2 regions of the Methylobacterium sp. Leaf111 genome follow, and region 1 is predicted to be linked to the other one. Evidence: predicted binding sites of a transcription regulator. Region 1 holds the regulator's gene; the other holds the start of a gene.
What was found. Region 1 encodes PhoB, which activates phosphate uptake and scavenging genes when phosphate is short. Its sites were predicted from a motif close to TGTCATNNANCTGTCAT; they were not measured.
Positions count from the first base shown of each region.

Region 2: ASF41_RS01525 (UDP-2,3-diacylglucosamine diphosphatase) is a predicted target of PhoB. The motif match lies at 3,160-3,176, and genes of this name have one in related genera.

Region 1 is NZ_LMNE01000073.1:37,219-46,091, reverse strand. Features, by position in the region: gene ASF41_RS21685 (MFS transporter) at 1-406, shown strand, start outside; gene ASF41_RS21680 (SDR family NAD(P)-dependent oxidoreductase) at 481-1,293, shown strand; gene ASF41_RS21675 (matrixin family metalloprotease) at 1,386-2,414, shown strand; gene phoB (phosphate regulon transcriptional regulator PhoB) at 2,468-3,172, opposite strand; gene phoU (phosphate signaling complex protein PhoU) at 3,203-3,928, opposite strand; gene pstB (phosphate ABC transporter ATP-binding protein PstB) at 4,015-4,833, opposite strand; gene pstA (phosphate ABC transporter permease PstA) at 4,886-5,776, opposite strand; gene pstC (phosphate ABC transporter permease subunit PstC) at 5,810-6,784, opposite strand; gene pstS (phosphate ABC transporter substrate-binding protein PstS) at 7,010-8,047, opposite strand; gene ASF41_RS21640 (CoA ester lyase) at 8,387-8,873, shown strand, end outside.
Region 2 is NZ_LMNE01000001.1:353,968-362,840, reverse strand. Features, by position in the region: gene ASF41_RS01540 (PA0069 family radical SAM protein) at 1-562, shown strand, start outside; gene ASF41_RS01535 (ribonuclease HII) at 528-1,157, opposite strand; gene ASF41_RS01530 (glycosyltransferase family 1 protein) at 1,223-2,293, opposite strand; gene ASF41_RS01525 (UDP-2,3-diacylglucosamine diphosphatase) at 2,290-3,111, opposite strand; gene ASF41_RS01520 (aminotransferase class V-fold PLP-dependent enzyme) at 3,698-4,906, shown strand; gene ASF41_RS01515 (D-2-hydroxyacid dehydrogenase) at 5,037-5,975, shown strand; gene ASF41_RS01510 (NADP-dependent methylenetetrahydromethanopterin/methylenetetrahydrofolate dehydrogenase) at 6,092-6,952, shown strand; gene fchA (methenyltetrahydrofolate cyclohydrolase) at 6,958-7,599, shown strand; gene ASF41_RS01500 (malate--CoA ligase subunit beta) at 7,872-8,873, shown strand, end outside.

The sequences.
Region 1 (8,873 bases):
GGGGCGCCTCGCCGACCGCTACGCCCCGGGGCTGCTCGGCGGCCTCGGCCTCGCCCTGATGGCCACCGGCCTGACGGCGACGGCCCTCCTCCCCGCGGGCGCGTCGCATCCCGACATCGCCTGGCGCCTGACCCTGTGCGGCCTCGGCTTCGGGTTGTTCCAGTCGCCCAACAACAAGGTCATCATCACCAGCGCCCCGCGGGACCGCAGCGGCGGGGCGAGCGGGATGCAGTCCACCGCCCGCCTCACCGGACAATCCTTCGGCGCGGCCCTGGTGGCGGTGATCTTCGGCCTGCACCAGGGCGGCCCGCCGGCCGGGCCGGTGACCGCGACCCTGTGGTGCGCCGTCGCGCTGGCGAGCCTCGGGGCGGTGACCAGCGTCCTGCGGCGCCAGCCCCGCGCCTGACGCATCCGCCGCGATCGCACCAGGGCCCGACCTGCGCGTTGACCCGGATCAGTGCCTCTCCGAAGGACGATCCCATGAACCTCGACCTTTCCGGCAAGCGCGCCCTCGTCAGCGGCTCCACCAGCGGCATCGGCTACGCCATCGCCAAGGCCCTGGGCGAACTCGGCGCCAACGTGGCGATCAACGGGCGGACGCAGGACCGCGTCCGCGACGCCGTCGACCGCCTGAAGCGCGAGACCGGCCGTGCCGGCTTCATCGGGGCGCCCGGGGACGTCGCCAGTCCGGACGGGGCGGCCCGCGTGGTCGCCGGCCTGCCGGACGTCGACATCCTGGTGAACAACACCGGCATCTTCGAGCCGAAGCCGTTCTTCGAGATCCCGGACGAGGACTGGCAGCGGTTCTTCGAGACCAACGTGATGAGCGGCGTGCGCCTCGCGCGGGCCTACACCCCCGGCATGGTCGCGCGCGGCTGGGGCCGGGTGGTCTTCATCTCCAGCGAATCCGGCGTGAACATCCCGGTGGAGATGGTCCACTACGGGATGACGAAGACCGCCCAGCTCGCCGTGGCCCGGGGGCTCGCCGAGACCGTGTCGGGCAGCGGCGTCACCGTGAACAGCGTGCTGCCGGGGCCGACCCTGTCCGAGGGGGTCGCCGATTTCATGAAGAGCATGGCGCAGGGGCAGGACGGCGGAGCCGGGGGCGAGGTCGACCTCGACGCCGCCGGCCGCGCCTTCGTGGCCGAGCACCGCCCGACCTCGCTGATCGGCCGCCTCGCCACCGTCGAGGAGGTCGCCAGCATGGTCGCCTACATCTGCAGCCCGGCCGCCAGCGCCACCAGCGGGGCGGCGCTGCGCGTCGATGGCGGCGTGGTGCGCAGCATCGTGTGAGGACGTGCCGCCCCGACGCGTGGCGGCCGGTCCGGTAAGGATTTCGCAACCTCTGCCGCCGACCCTGGCCCGAACGCACGGGAGGGCGGTCGATGGGGGATTATGCGCTGGAAGGTCCGCGCTGGGGAACGGGCGCGGCAGGCACGGGCGGCGGCACCGTCACCTGGGCCGTCGACGGCACGATCCCCACCGGCTTCGTGAGCCTCCTCCAGGCCGCCTTCGCTACCTGGGCCGCCGCCGCCGACATCGCCTTCCAGCAGGTGGCCGCAACGGCCAACGCCCAGATCGACTTCACCCTCGGGGGGATCGACGGGCTCGGCAAGACCCTGGGCTACGCCACCTATTCCTACAGCGGCCAGCGCATGCAGTCCGCGGAGGTGACCTTCGACAGCGGCGAGGGCTGGCACGCCTCCGGCGCCCGCATCGTCGGCACCCAGAACGTGGATCTCTCCCTGGTGGCGCTGCACGAGATCGGCCACGCGCTCGGCCTCGACCATTACGACGCCAAGCCCGAGGTGATGAACGCCATCCTCGACAGGGGCATCACGACCCTGGCGGCCGGCGACATCGCCGGGATCCAGGCCCTGTACGGTGCGCCGCCCGCCCCGGTGGTGGCCGCGGCGGCACAGACGAGCCCGGTCGCCGGCACCGCCGTCACGGCGGTCTATCGGTTCTACGACACCCGTACGGGGGATCACTTCTACACCACGAGCACGGCCGAGAAGGCGCAGATCGAAAAGACGCTGCCGTGGTTCACCTACGAGGGCACCCCGTGGGCGGCCCCGGCCCAGGGCGCCGACACGGTGGACGTGTTCCGGTTCTTCGACACGGCCTCGAACGCCCACTTCTTCACGACGAGCGTCGCCGAGCGAGATCAGGTCGTCAAGACGGCGCCGACCTACACGTACGAGGGCGTGGCCTTCGAGGCCTACGCGGATGCGGGCGCCCCCGGCGGCCTGACCCTGGAGCGCTTCTACAACACCCAGACCGGCCAGCATCACTTCGCCGGCAGTGCCGAGGAAGCCAACGGCATCAACCACGGCGCCGCCGGTCCGGGCTGGGTCGACGAGGGCAAGGCCTTCACCGTCCACCTGCCCACCGACGCGATGATTTTCGCCTAGGCGGCGGGCCCGGCTGTCCGCCTGACGGCTGGGCCGGCGCGCCTCGGGATCGGCTACTCGGCCTCGGCCTCGAACATCTCGTCGAAGGAGTAGCCCGAGCCGCGGACCGTGCGGATCGGGTCGCTCTGGCGCGGGCGGTTCAGGGCCTTGCGCAGGCGCCCGACATGGACGTCGACCGTGCGCTCGTCGATGTAGATGTCGTGGCCCCAGACGCCGTCGAGGAGCTGCTCGCGCGAGAACACCCGGCCGGGGCTCTGCATCAGGAATTCGAGGAGCTTGAACTCGGTCGGCCCGAGATGGATCTCGCGGCCTTCCCGGCGGATGCGGTGGCTGACCCGGTCGAGCTCGATGTCGCCGGCCACCAGCAGGTTGGCGACGTGGGCCGGCTTGGCCCGGCGCAGCAGGGCGCGGACCCGGGCGAGGAGCTCCGGCACCGAGAACGGCTTCACGATGTAGTCGTCGGCGCCCGTTCCGAGGCCCCGGATGCGGTCGCCCTCCTCGCCCCGCGCCGTGAGCATGATGACAGGCAGCCGCTCGGTCTCGCGCCGGGCGCGGATGCGGCGGCAGAGCTCGATCCCCGACAGGGCCGGCAGCATCCAGTCGAGCAGGACGAGGTCGGGCACCTGCTCCTGCAGGCGCAGGTCCGCCTCGTCGCCGCGGGCGGCCGAGTCGACGATGAACCCCTCGGCCTCGAGGTTGTAGCGGAGGAGGAGGGTCAGGGCCTCCTCGTCCTCGACGATCAGGATACGCGTACTCATCGTGCGCTTTCGATCAGAGCGGCACGGGGGTCAGGCCGCGCCGGGCATGTCCACGGTGGCGTAGTTGGACGCGTCGTTCTTCGGGCGCTCGCGCTCGGCCAGGAGATTCTCGCCGGTGACGAGGTAGTGGATCGTCTCGGCGATGTTGGTGGTGTGGTCGCCGATGCGCTCGATGTTCTTGGCCACGAACAGGAGATGCGTGCAGAACGAGATGTTGCGCGGGTCCTCCATCATGTAGGTCAGGAGCTCGCGGAACAGGGAATTGTAGAGGGCGTCGATGGCGTCGTCGCGCTCCCAGACGTCGAGGGCCGCCTTGGTGTCGCGGCTGGCATAGGCGTCGAGGACGTCCTTGAGCTGCTCCTGCACCAGGTCGCTCATGTGCTGGACGCCGATGACGATCTTCTGCGGCTGGATCTGGTCGGCGATCGCCACGACGCGCTTGGCGACGTTCTTGGCGAGGTCGCCGATGCGTTCGAGATCGTTCGACACGCGGATCGCCGTCACGGTCTCGCGCAGGTCGATGGCCAGGGGCTGGCGCCGGGCGATGAGCAGGATCGCCCGCTCCTCGATCTCGCGCTGGAGGGTGTCGAGGCGGGCGTCGGCGGCGATCACCGCCTGGGCCAGGGGCGCGTCCCGGCGCACCAGGGCCTCGCCGGCCTCGGTCATCATCTTCTCGGCGATGCCGCCCATCTCGGAGATCGAGCGGCGCAGGTCCTCGAGGTCCGTATCGTAGGATTTGACGATGTGGTCGGGCATGGGGTTCGCTCCTCGATCGGGCCCGCCTGTCCGGGGCCCGCCCTGGCGGTGATGGGGGACGCGGGCCGAGACCGGCCGGCGGAGGATCAGCCGAAGCGGCCGGTGATGTAGTCCTGCGTCTGGCGCTTTTCCGGATTCATGAAGATGCGCGTGGTGGGCCCGAACTCCACCAGTTCGCCGAGATACATGAAGGCGGTGAACTGCGAGATGCGCGCCGCCTGCTGCATGTTGTGCGTGACGATGACGATGGTGAATTCCGAACGCAGCTGCTCGATCAGCTCCTCGATGCGGCCCGTCGAGATCGGGTCGAGGGCCGAGGTCGGCTCGTCGAACAGGATCACCTCGGGGCGCTGGGCCACCGTGCGGGCGATGCAGAGGCGCTGCTGCTGGCCGCCCGAGAGGCCCATGCCGGATTGCTTGAGCTTGTCCTTCACCTCGTCCCAGAGGGCGGCCTTGCGCAGGGATTCCTCGACGCGCATGTCGAGGTCGGCCTTGGGCAGCTTCTCGTAGAGGCGCAGGCCGAAGGCGACGTTGTCGTAGATCGACATCGGGAACGGGGTCGGCTTCTGGAACACCATGCCGATGCGCGAGCGCAGCTCGTTCAAGTCGACCCCGGAATCCAGGACGTTCTGGCCGTCGAGGAGGATCTCCCCTTCCGCGCGCTGGTCCGGATACAGGCTGTAGATCCGGTTGAAGGTGCGCAGCAGGGTGGACTTCCCGCAGCCCGACGGGCCGATCAGCGCCGTGACCTGGCGGTCGTGGAAGTTGAGGTTGACCGACTTCAGGCCGTGGAAGCTGCCGTAGTAGAAGTTCAGGTCCTTGACGGCGATGCGGACCGGTGAGGACTCGTCGGCCTTGTGGCGTCCGGTGAGCTGCGCGGACGTGATCCCGGGGGCGGCGTTCATCGGTTCAAGATCCTATCGGGCGAAGCGGCGGGGACAGGCGGCGCGCGGGTGATCAGCGCGACCGCTCGGTCTTGATGACGAAGCGGGCCACGATCGACAGGGCGAGGATCGTGACGGTGATGAGGAGGGCGCCGGCCCAGGCGAGCTGCTGCCAGTTCGGATAGGGCGAGAGGGCGAACTGGTAGATCATCACGGGCAGGTTCGGCACGCCGCCCATCAGGTTGGGGGCGAACCAGCTGTTGTTGTTGAGCGCGGTGAAGAGCAGCGGCGCGGTCTCGCCGGCGATGCGGGCCAGGGCCAGGATGATGCCGGTGACGATGCCGGCGCTGGCGCCGCGCCAGGTGATGCTCCGGATGACGATGGAGGGCGGGGCGCCCAGCGCGGCGCCGGCCTCGCGCAGGGTCGAGGGCACGAGGCGCAGCATGTCCTCGGTGGTGCGCACGATCACCGGGGTGGCGATGATGGCCAGCGCCACCGCGCCGGCCCAGCCGGAATAGGAGCCCATGGGGCGCACCATCAGCGTGTAGACGAACAGGCCGATGAGGATCGAGGGCGCCGAGAGCAGGATGTCGTTGAGGAAGCGGATGACGTCGGCGATCTTCGAGTTGCGGCCGTACTCGGCCAGGAACGTCCCCGCCATCACGCCGACGGGCGTCGCCACCAGGATGGCCAGGAGGGTCATCACCAGACTGCCGAGGATCGCGTTGGCGATGCCGCCGCCCTCGGAACCGGGCCCCGGCGTCGGGGCGGTGAAGAGGGTCGGCGAGACGCCCTTGATGCCCTCGACCACCAGCATGAACAGGATCGAGCCGAGCACGACGATGCCCACCAGCGTGGCGATCGTGCTCGCCAGGATCAGGATCCGGTCGGCGACCCGGCGGCCGGGCCGGACCCGGCTGATCCGGGCCGGGGCGGCGGTGGTGAGGGGGTTCGCGGCGTCCATGATGCGGCTCCTGACGACTCGGTGAGGCTGGCCTCAGGCGACCTTCGCGCGGCGGGTGAGGAGGCGCGCGACGATCAGGACGAAGAAGGTGATGACGAAGAGGATGCAGCCGAGGGCCATCAGGGCGTTCAGCTGCATCCCGTCGGCCTCGTTGAACTCGTTGGCGATGCGCGAGGCGATGGTGGAGCCCGGGTCGAAGACCGAGCCCGAGAGGCGGTTGGCGTTGCCGATGACGAAGGTCACCGCCATGGTCTCGCCGAGCGCCCGGCCGAGGCCCAGCATGATGGCCCCGATGATGGAGACCGAGGCCTGGGGCACCAGCACGTGGCGCACCACCTCCCAGGTGGTGCAGCCGATGCCGTAGGCGCTCTCCCGCAGCACCGTCGGGATCTGGTCGAGCATGTCGCGGGTGATCGAGGCCACGAAGGGCACGATCATGATGGCCAGGATGATGCCCGCGGTGAGGATGCCGACGCCCGAGGGGACGCGGGCATAGAACAGGGTGCCGACGATCGGCATGCCCTCGACGAGGTTCGACACCGGCACCTGCACGAAGCGGGCGAAGAGCGGGGCGAACACGAACAGGCCCCACATGCCGTAGATGATGCTCGGCACCGAGGCGAGGAGCTCGATGGTCATCGAGACGGGCTTGCGGGCCCAGCCGGGGCAGAGCTGCGTCAGGTAGACGGCGATGCCGAGGGAGAGCGGCACGCCGATCAGCAGGGCGAGGACGGCCGAGGCCAGGGTCCCGACGATGGCCACGAGGCCGCCGTACTGCTCCTGCCCAATGTTCCAGACGCTGGAGGTGATGAAGCCGAGGCCGAATTCCTGGAAGGCCGGCCAGGCGCCGTACGCGATGGAGACCAGGATGCCGGCCAGAAACAGGAGCACCAGGATCGCCGCGCCGTAGGAGGCCGCGCGGAACAGGCTGTCGCCGAGGCCGCCGGGCGTCTTGCGGGCCGCGGCGCGGCCCCGCGTCAGGGCGATCTGGTCAGTCAAGGCGGCCATCCGAATGTCTTCTCTTCACCGGGCGGCGTCCTACCCTGCGCCGGTCGTCGGCGCGAGGGGGGATCACCGGATCGTTGCCAAGGGGTGGCGATAGGGGGTGGCGAAGGGGGAGCCCGGCATCGCGACGCCGGGCCCGTCGGTCGCGGTCACGGGGGCACGGCGGCTCGCCCCCTAGCCCCGCGGGCGGAGCGCCCGCGAGGTTCGGCTTCCCGGGTGAGGACGGGCCTACATGTTGAAGACGGGTTTGCCGTCCTTGCCCTTGATCTCCTTCCACGCGTCGTGGATCTGGCTGACGACGGTGTCGGGCAGCGGCACGTAGTCGAGGTCGACGGCGAGCTTGTCGCCGTTCTTGTAGGCCCAGTCGAAGAACTTCAGCACCTCGGCGGTGCGGGCCGCGTCGGCCGGATCCTTGTGGACCAGGATGAACGTGGCGGCGGTGATCGGCCAGGCGCCCTCGCCGCCCTCGTTGGTCAGCGAGATGCCGAAGCCGGGGGCGGCTTTCCAGTCGGCGCTGGCGGCGGCGGCCTGGAAGGCCTTGTCGTCGGGCTGTGGGAACTTGCCGGCCTTGTTCTGGATCAGGGCGTAGCTCAGCTTGTTCTGCTTGGCGTAGGCCGACTCGACGTAGCCGATGGCGTTCGGGACCTGCTTGACGGTGGCGGTGACGCCCTCGTTGCCCTTGCCGCCCTGGCCCACCGGCCAGCTGATCGTGGTGGCCGCGCCGTACTCCTTCTTCCAGGGCTCGGAGACCTGGGAGAGGTAGGTGGTAAAGATGTTGGTCGTGCCCGAGGCATCGGACCGGTAGACCGGGGTGATGTTGGCGTCGGGGAGCTTCAGCCCCTCGTTCAGCTTGGCGATCTTGGCGTCCGACCACTTGGCGATCTTGCCGGCGTAGATCTCGGCGATGACCTCGCCGGTGAGCTTCAGCTTGCCCGGCTCGACACCCGGGATATTCACCACGGTGACCACGCCGCCCATGACGGTCGGGAACTGGACGAGGCCGTCCTTCTCCAGGGCGGGGCCCTTCAGCGGCGCGTCGGTGGCGCCGAAATCGACGGTCTTGGCCTGGATCTGCTTGATGCCGCCACCCGAGCCGATGGACTGGTAGTTCAGTCCGAGGCCGCTCTCCTTGCGATAGGCTTCGGCCCACTTGGAGTAGACCGGGAACGGGAAGGTGGCGCCGGCGCCGGTGATCTCGGCCGCCTGAGCGGGGGCGAGAGTGGCGAGGCCGAGGCCCACGAGGGCGGCGAGGGTCGTGAATTTCATCTGTGGTCTCCTTGAGGAGCGCGCATCGGCCCGGGCGCGGCGCCCGTGAGCCGTTGTGCACCGCGCCATACGGTCGGTTGGGCTAAGGCGGTATGACGATTGCGCGACAGTTCGATGACACGGGCCCCGGACAGGGGCGGACCGGCCGCGGCCGACGCGCTTTTCCGGGGAGGACGGGCCGGCGCTCGGTCCGCGCCGCCGCCTTGAATCGGGATTCGCGGGAGGCTATCGCCGGGGCCGAGGGCGAGTCGCTGCTGGTCGAGGCCTCGACCGGAACGGCGCGCCGCCGGGGGCGGACGTGCGGCGCCCGATTCCCGACCGTGCCTCGAGGGATGCGCCATGACCGAGATCCGCCCGCGCCGCAGCGTCCTGGCCATGCCAGGGTCGAATCCGCGCCTGCTCGTGAAGGCCCGCACCCTCCCCACCGACGTGGTGATGATCGATCTCGAGGACGGGGTGGCCCCCGAGACCCGCGCCGCGACGCGCGAGGCCGTGGCCCGCGCCGTGGCCGAGGGCGGCTTCGGCCCGCGCGAGGTGGTGGTGCGGATCAACGCCCTCGACACGCCCGACGGCGCGGACGACCTCGCCGCCATCGCGCCGGCCGGGCCGGACGCGATCGTGGTGCCGAAGGTGACGGGGGCCGACGCCCTGGTGGCGGTGGGCTCGCGCCTGCGCCGCCTCGGCGCCCCGGACCGGACTCGGACCTGGGCCATGATCGAGAGCCCGATGGCGATCCTGCACCTCGCCGAGATCGCCAGCTCGGCCCGGGACGTCGACACCCGGCTCGCCTGCCTCATGGTGGGGCCGAACGATCTGGCCAAGGCCA
Region 2 (8,873 bases), on a different contig from region 1:
TCTCGTCGTGCGCGATCTCGACCTCCTCACCGACCTCGCGCGCGACGGTCTCGTGAAGGTCGCGATCTCGGTGACCACCCTCGATCCCGTCCTGGCACGCCGGCTGGAGCCCCGCGCGCCGCATCCGCAAAAGCGCCTGGACGCGATTGCCCGCCTGAGCGCCGCGGGCATTCCCGTGATGGTCATCGCCGCGCCGATCATCCCTTCGTTGAACGACCACGAGCTGGAGGCGATCCTCGCCCGGGCCCGGGCGCTCGGCGCCGTGGAGGCGAGCCACGTACTCCTGCGCCTGCCGCTCGAACTCGATGACCTGGTGAACGACTGGTTCGCCGAGCATTACCCAGGCCGCCAGCGCCACGTCATGTCGCTGGTCCGCGCCGCGCGGGGCGGAAAGGCCTATGACGCCGCTTTCGGCACGCGGATGACCGGCACCGGCGCCTATGCCGACCTGATCCGCCAGCGCATGCGGCTCGCCCGGCAGCGCCTCGGCTATCCCGAAGTCCGTCGTCGCCTGCGCGTCGACCTGTTCAGGGTTCCGCGCGACCAGTTGAGCCTGTTCTGAGATCGTAGGCGCGCGTGAAGCTGAGCCGATGATGGGGCGAGCGGCCGCGGTGTGCAAGGCCGGCGAGATGGGTGCGCGTGCCGTAGCCGACGTTGCTCGCCCAGCCGTAGTCCGGGTAGCGCCCGGCCAGCCGACGCATCAATGCGTCGCGCAGGGTCTTGGCCACGATGGAGGCGGCGGCGATCTGCGGCACCAGCCGGTCGCCGCCCACCACGGCGCGGCCGGGGAGGGCGAGTCCCGGAATCGTGTCGCGGCCGTCGACCCAGACCGGTGCGTCGAGATGCAGGCCGAGGACCGCGCGCCGCATGGCGTCGAGGGTGGCAGCGCGGACGTTGATCCGGTCCACCAGCGCGCGCGATCCGGCCGCCACCGCGACGCGGGCCCACGCCCGGATGAGTGGAGTCAACGCCTCGCGCTCGGCCGCCTTCAGGCGCTTGCTGTCGTCGAGACGCGCCAGAAGCTCGGGCGGGAATGCAGCCGGCGCAAACCACACCGCCGCGACGATCACCGGGCCGCAGAGGGCCCCCCGCCCAACCTCGTCGCAGCCGATCACGGCCGGGTAGGTCTCCGCCAGGCGCGGGTCGAAGGGCGGCATCGGGCAGGGTCCGGGCAGGGGGCTGATCCCTTCCCCTAGCGTGCGTGGCCAGTCGGGTCCACGCGTCAGCCGAGTTCGACGATGCCCCGCGATGGCGTGCCCGCGGCCCGAACCCGGACGGACGTGCTGCCATGGGCTTGTGCGATGTTGTCGTAGAACTGCCGCGCGCTCTCGGCCCAGGTGTACCGCAGGGCTTCGCTGCGGCAACGCTCCCGCGGAATTGCCAAGGCGGCCAGGGCGGCCGCACGCAAGTCGTGATCGAGGACGCCGGCACCGGTCCGGCCGATGACGTCGAGGGGCCCGGTGACGGGATAGGCGGCCACTGGGACGCCACAGGCGAGGGCTTCGAGAAGCACGATTCCGAAGGTGTCGGTCAGGCTCGGAAACACGAAGACGTCGGCAGCGGCGTAGAGGGCGGCGAGGGCGGCGCCGGTGCGGATGCCGAGAAAGCGGGCCGCCGGCGCAATCCCCGCGAGGCGCGCCCGATCCGGGCCGTCGCCGACGACGACCTTCGTTCCAGGCAGATCGAGGCGCAGGAACGCCTCGAGGTTCTTCTCCACCGCGAGCCGTCCCACCGAGAGGAAGATCGGCCGCGGCAGCCCGGCAAGGTCCGGCGCATCCGGCGGGCGAGGCCGGAACAGCTCGGTGTCGACGCCGCGCGTCCAGCGTATCAGGTTGGTGAAGCCGCGCGCGTGGAGGTCGCGCTCCAGGGAGGGGGTCGAGACCATGGTGCCGTTGGCCGCGCCATGGAACCGGCGCAGCCAGGCATAGCTCCAGGTTTCGGGCACGGGGGCCCGGGCGGAGAGGTATTCCGGGAAGCGGGTGTGATAGCTCGTGGTGAACGGGCGGCCATGGGCGAGGCAGTATCGCCGCGTGGCATAGCCCACGGTCCCTTCCGTGGAGATGTGGACGTGGGTGGGCTGCAGATCGTCCCAGAGGCGCGCCACGTGCCGCTTGGTGGCGTAGGCGACCCGAATCTCGGGATAGCCCGGCAGGGGCAGGGAGGCGAAGTCCTGGTGGGTCAGGAACACCGGGTCAAAGCCGTAGGCAGCCCCCGCCGCGGCCATGTTCTCCAGGGAGCGGACCACGCCGTTGACTTGCGGATGCCAGGCATCCGTCGCGATGAGGAGCCTCACGCGACCGCCCGGGCTCCGTCGGGCCGCGTGCGGTCGACGAGATCGGTCCGCCCGGCGCGGGCCCTCAGCAGGCTCGGATAGTGCAACACCTCCATGGTGCCGTCGTAGTGCTCGACGATGGCGGTGCAGGATTCCACCCAGTCGCCGGTGTTCAGGTAGGTGAGACCGTTGATCTGCCGGTTGGCCGCGTGGTGGATGTGGCCGCAGATCACCCCGTCGGCCCCGACGCGCTTGGCCTCGGCGCTGAGCAATTCCTCGAACTTGCCGATGAAGTTGACGGCGTTCTTGACCTTCAGCTTGGCCCAGGCGGAGAGCGACCAGTAGGCGAGGCCGAGGCGGCGGCGCACGGTGTTGACGTAGGTGTTCACGAAGAGGGCGAAGGTGTAGGCGCCGTCGCCCAGGAACGCGAGCCACCGGGCATGGCGGACCACCATGTCGAATTGGTCGCCGTGGATGACGAGGTAGCGCTTGCCGTCGGCGGCCTCATGCACCCGCTGATCGGCGATTTCGATGCCACCGAAGGTCATGCCGATATAATCGCGCAGGAACTCGTCGTGGTTGCCCGGGACGTAGACCAGCGTCGAGCCCTTGCGAACCTTGCGCATGAGCTTCTGCACGACGTCGTTGTGGCTCTGCGGCCAGTACCAGCCGGACTTGAGTTGCCAGCCATCCACGATATCGCCGACGAGGTAGATCTCGTCCGCATCGTAATCACGCAGGAATTCCAGCAGCAGATCGGCTTGGCAACCCTTGGTCCCCAGATGCATGTCGGACAGGAACAGGGTCCGGACGCGGGTCGTCTCGGTGTCTTCGCCCACGTTCGCCTCCGGGACAGCCTCCGATCCCTGGAGCCAAACCGGATTCCCGTATCAGTTTGATGACGTCGGCCTTGTCAGACCGGCCGCCTTCGGCGCCGCGACGTAAGCTCTTCTTCCACAAAAAAAATTTTGATTTGAGACCAAGTATTTCGGGTTTTCCTTTCGGCGGGAAGCCGGGCATAGTCCCGCTCAAGGTGCCCCACCGGGCGGCGTTCGAGAACGCATGACCGGAGCCCATCGAGGCGAACTAAGGGTGCCGTCCCCGGGGACGACGACGCTGAAACGGCCCAGCGGTCAGCGCGTGTCGCGCGACCCGGCCCATGGAGAAGAGGCTTGTGGTATTCGGTGGCGCGCGCGGCGACGGGCGTCGAAGGGCTTTCTTCGGCGCGGGCGGACCTGGGTCCTGTATCCGTCCACAGGTCGCGCACGTACGAGTTCGTCCCGCGATTCATCTAACCAGCGGCCGCTACGAGCACTCGGGATCGTCCCGGGACGCTCCGTGCGATCCGCTTCAACCCTCGGCGCATCATTGTCGCCGCACGCCAGGGCGCGTGTGGTCACTAACGTGAGAAACGGAGAAAACATCATGGCGGCAACGCGACGTCCCGGCCGGAACCACCTGTTCGTCCCGGGCCCGACGAACATCCCGGATCGCGTGATGCGCGCGATGATGGTGCAGTCCGAGGATCACCGTTCGGTGGACTTCCCCACGCTGACCAAGCCGCTCTTTCAGGACACGAAGGCCGTCTACGGTTCGACCGAGGGCACCATCTTCCTGTTCCCGGCCTCCGGCACCGGCATCTGGGAATCCGCCCTGTCCAACACCCTGTCGCGCGGTGACAAGGTCCTGGCCGCCCGCTTCGGCCAGTTCAGCCACCTCTGGATCGACATGGCCCAGCGCCTCGGCCTGGAAGTCATCGTCCAGGACGAGGAGTGGGGCACGGGTGCGAACCCGGAGCGGATCGGCGAGGCCCTGCGCGCCGACAAGAACCACGAGATCAAAGCCGTCATGGTCGTCCATAACGAGACCGCCACCGGCGTCACCAGCGATGTCGGTGCCGTGCGCAAGGCGATCGACGCCGCCGGCCACCCGGCCCTGCTGTTCGTCGACGGCGTCTCCTCGATCGGCTCGCTCCCCTTCAAGATGGACGAGTGGAAGGTCGATTGCGCCATCGCCGGCTCGCAGAAGGGCCTGATGCTCCCCGCCGGCCTCGGCGTGATCTGCGTCAGCCAGAAGGCGCTCAAGGCCGCCGACACCTCGTCGGGCCAGAACGACCGCCTCGCACACGTGTACTTCGACTGGGCCGACCACCAGAAGCAGAACCCGGCCGGCTACTTCCCCTACACCCCGTCGCTGCCGCTGCTCTACGGCCTGCGCGAGGCCCTGGCCTGCCTCAACGAGGAAGGCCTCGAGAACGTCTACCACCGCCATCACGTCCTCGGCGAGGCGACCCGCCAGGCCGTGGCCGCCTGGGGCCTGAAGACCTGTGCCAAGGAGCCCAAGTGGAACTCCGACACGGTCACGGCCATCCTGGTGCCGGAGGGCGTCGACGCCGCCGCGATCATCAAGCACGCCTACGTGCGCTATAACCTAGCGCTCGGCGCCGGTCTGAGCCAGGTGGCCGGCAAGGTGTTCCGCATCGGTCACGTCGGTGACATGAACGAACTGTCGCTGCTGGGCGCCATCGCGGGTGCCGAGATGTCGATGCTCGATCACGGCGTGAAGGTCCAGCCCGGCTCCGGCGTCGCCGCCGCCTCGAGCTACCTGCGCGAGAACCCGCTCTCGAAGTCCTGAGCCTTTCCGGGTTCCGGATCTTTCGAAGCCAGACGTTCGGCCGGGATGGGTTCGCCCATCCCGGCCACGACCTCGACCCCACCCGTGACGTGCCCTATCCGAGACTTGGCCGGATCGGCCAGAGGATTCCATGACGAAGAAGATCGTGTTCCTCGACCGCGAGTCCCTGGACGCCAACGTCCGTGAGTTCAACTTCCCCCACGAGTACGTCGAGTACGAGTCGACCTGGACGCCGGAGGAGATCGTCGAGCGCCTGAAGGGTGCCGAGATCGCGCTGATCAACAAGGTCCCGATGCGGGCCGAAACCCTGAAGCAGCTCCCCGACCTCAAGCTGATCGCGGTGGCCGCCACCGGCACCGACGTGGTCGACAAGGAGGCCGCCAAGGCCCAGGGCATCACCATCGTCAACATCCGCGGCTACGCCTTCAACACGGTGCCCGAGCACGTGATCGGCCTGATGTTCGCCCTGCGCCGGGCCATCGTGCCCTACGCCAACTCCGTGCGCCGGGGCGATTGGGCGAAGTCGACCCAATTCTGCTACTTCGACTACCCGATCCACGACATCGCCGGCTCGACGCTGGGCATCGTCGGCTACGGCGCGCTCGGCAAGTCCATCGCCAAGCGGGCGGAAGCCCTCGGCATGACGGTCATCGCCTACGACGTGTTCCCCCAGGAGGGCCTCGTCGATTTCGAGACGATCCTGCGCGAGTCCGACGTCATCACGCTGCACGCGCCGCTGACGCCCGAAACCCGCAACATGATCGGGCGCGAACAACTCGCGAAGATGAAGAAGCACGCGCTCCTCATCAACACCGCGCGCGGCGGCCTCGTCGACGAGGAGGCTCTAGCCGAAGCCCTTAAGGCGGGCACCATCGGCGGCGCCGGCTTCGACGTGGTGATGACCGAGCCGCCCAAGAACGGCAACATCCTGTGCGAGCTCGACCTGCCCAACCTCATCGTCACGCCGCACGTGGCCTGGGCCAGCAAGGAGGCCATGCAGATTCTCGCCGACCAGCTCGTCGACAATGTTGAGGCCTTCGTCGCCGGCAAGCCGCAGAACGTAGTGTGACGCGGGCCCGCGCTCCCCACTCGCGCGGGGGCGCATCGTGATCGCCGAAGCGATCGACCAAATCGAAACCAAACGCCAGCCGTGCCGAGCGCGGAACCGACAGGGATCCTGAAGACATGAAGAAGCTGCTGTTCCAATTCGACACCGACGCCGTCCCGAGCGTGTTCGACGTGGTCGTCGGTTACGATGGCGGCGCGGATCACATCACCGGCTACGGCAACGTCACTCCGGACAATGTCGGCGCACTGGTCGACGGCACGATCTACACCCGCGGCGGCTCCGAGAAGAAGTCGACGGCGATCTTCGTCGGCGGCGGCAGCATGGCGGCCGGCGAGGCCGTGTTCGAGGCGGTGAAGAAGCGCTTCTTCGGCCCGTTCCGCGTCTCGATCATGCTCGATTCCAACGGCTCCAACACCACCGCCGCCGCCGGCGTCGCGCTGGTGCAAAAGGCGGCCGGGTCGCTCCAGGGCAAGAAGGCCGTCGTGCTCGCGGGCACCGGCCCGGTCGGCATGCGCTCGGCCGCGCTCCTCGCGCAGGAAGGCGCCGACGTCATCCTGTGCGGTCGCTCCCTCGACAAGGCCCAGGCCGCCGCCGACCAGATCAACACCCGCTTCAAGGTGAACATCAAGGCCGCCGAGACGCCCGACGCCGCCTCGCGCGCGCAGATCGTCAAGGGCCAGAACCTCGTGTTCTCGGCCGGCGCCATCGGCCTCGAGCTCCTGCCCGAGGACGCCTGGAAGGACGAGGCCAGCATCGAGTTCGTGGCCGATTACAACGCTCAGCCGCCCCTCGGCTTCGGCGGCATCGAGGCCATGGACAAGGGCAAGGATCGGCACGGCAAGAAAGTGTTCGGCGCGCTCGGCATCGGCGGCCTGAAGCTCAAGCTGCACCGCGCCTGCGTCGGCCAGCTCTTCGACAACACCGAGCAGGTGCTCGACGCCGAGGCGATCTACGCGCTCGCCAAGAAGATGGCCTGATCGCCATGGCGGAGAAAGAGAATCCCGCGCACGAGACGATCCAGACCTTCTTGGATGGTCTGGCGAGTTCGGCGCCCACGCCCGGCGGCGGCGGTGCCGCCGCCATCTCGGGCGCCATGGGTGCCGCCCTCCTCAGCATGGTGTGCAACCTCACCATCGGGAAGAAGAAGTACGTCGAGGTCGAGGGCGAGCTCAAGGAGATCCTCGGACAGTCCGAGGCCCTGCGCGCCGAACTCACCGGTATGATCGCCGACGACGTCGAGGCCTTCGACGCGGTCATGGGCGCCTATGGGCTTCCCAAGACCACCGACGAGGAGAAGGCCGCGCGGGCGGACCGGATCCAGGCCGCCCTCAAGGTCGCCACCGACGTGCCGCTCGAATGTTGCCGCGCCTGCCGCAAGGTCATCGACCTCGCCCAGACGGTCGCCGAAAAGGGCAACCTGAACGTGATCTCGGATGCCGGTGTTGCGGTGCTCTCCGCGCATGCGGGCCTGCGCAGCGCGGCCCTGAACGTCTACGTCAACGCCAAGGGCCTCGACGACCGCGCCTTCGCAGACGAGCGCCTGCGCGAACTCGAAACCCTCCTGGGCTCGGCCGGTCCGCTGAATGAGTCCATCTATGAGGTCGTCAAGGCCAAGGTGAACTGAGGCGCGATCCGACTCGGGCCCCAAGGTGAGTCGGCCTCGGGAACGTCCGGGCGGTTCCGCGAGGCATCGGCTCAAGACAAACCGGACGATCAGAGGTAACAAGAGCTGCTCCCGACGCCATCGGGGCAGCTCTTGTGCAAATTGAATACAGTTCACCGTTCCTCAAGGCAGAGTGAACGGTAATTTAAAAAAATATAAATGGCGAAGCACTTTCCGTGAAGTGAAATTTACGAGACAGTCGCCCCAAGAAAGAAACGCCGAGGAGAACGCTGATGGACGTGCACGAGTACCAGGCCAAGGAACTGCTTGCCGGCTTCGGTGTCGCCGTTCCCAAGGGAGCCGTGGCCTTCAGCGCCGACCAGGCGGTCTACGCCGCGACCGAGCTCGGAGGATCGTTCTGGGCCGTGAAGGCGCAGATCCACGCCGGCGCCCGCGGCAAGGCCGGCGGGATCAAGCTGTGCCGGACCTACAACGAGGTGCGCGACGCCGCCAAGGATCTCCTCGGTAAGCGCCTCGTGACCCTCCAGACGGGGCCCGAGGGCAAGCCGGTCCAGCGCGTCTACGTCGAGACCGCGGATCCGTTCGAGCGCGAACTCTACCTCGGCTACGTCCTCGACCGGAAGGCCGAGCGCGTGCGGGTCATCGCCTCCCAGCGCGGCGGCATGGACATCGAGGAGATCGCCGCCAATGAGCCGGAGGCGTTGATCCAGGTGGTCGTCGAACCCGCCGTCGGCCTGCAGCAGTTCCAGGCCCGCGAGATCGCGTTCCAGCTCGGCCTCAATATCAAGCAGGTGTCGGCCGCCGTGAAGACGATCATGAACGCCTACCGGGCGTTCCGCGATTGCGACGGCACCATGCTGGAGATCAACCCCCTGGTCGTCACCAAGGACGACCGGGTCCTGGCGCTCGACGCGAAGATGTCCTTCGACGACAACGCCATGTTCCGCCGGCGCAACATCGCCGACATGCACGACCCCTCGCAGGGCGACCCGCGCGAGGCCCAGGCCGCTGAGCACAACCTCTCGTATATCGGCCTCGAGGGTGAGATCGGCTGCATCGTGAACGGCGCCGGCCTCGCCATGGCCACCATGGACATGATCAAGCATGCCGGCGGCGAGCCCGCGAACTTCCTCGATGTCGGTGGCGGCGCCTCGCCGGACCGGGTCGCCACGGCCTTCCGCCTCGTCCTGTCGGATCGCAACGTGAAGGCGATCCTCGTCAACATCTTCGCTGGCATCAACCGCTGCGACTGGGTCGCGCAGGGCGTCATTCAG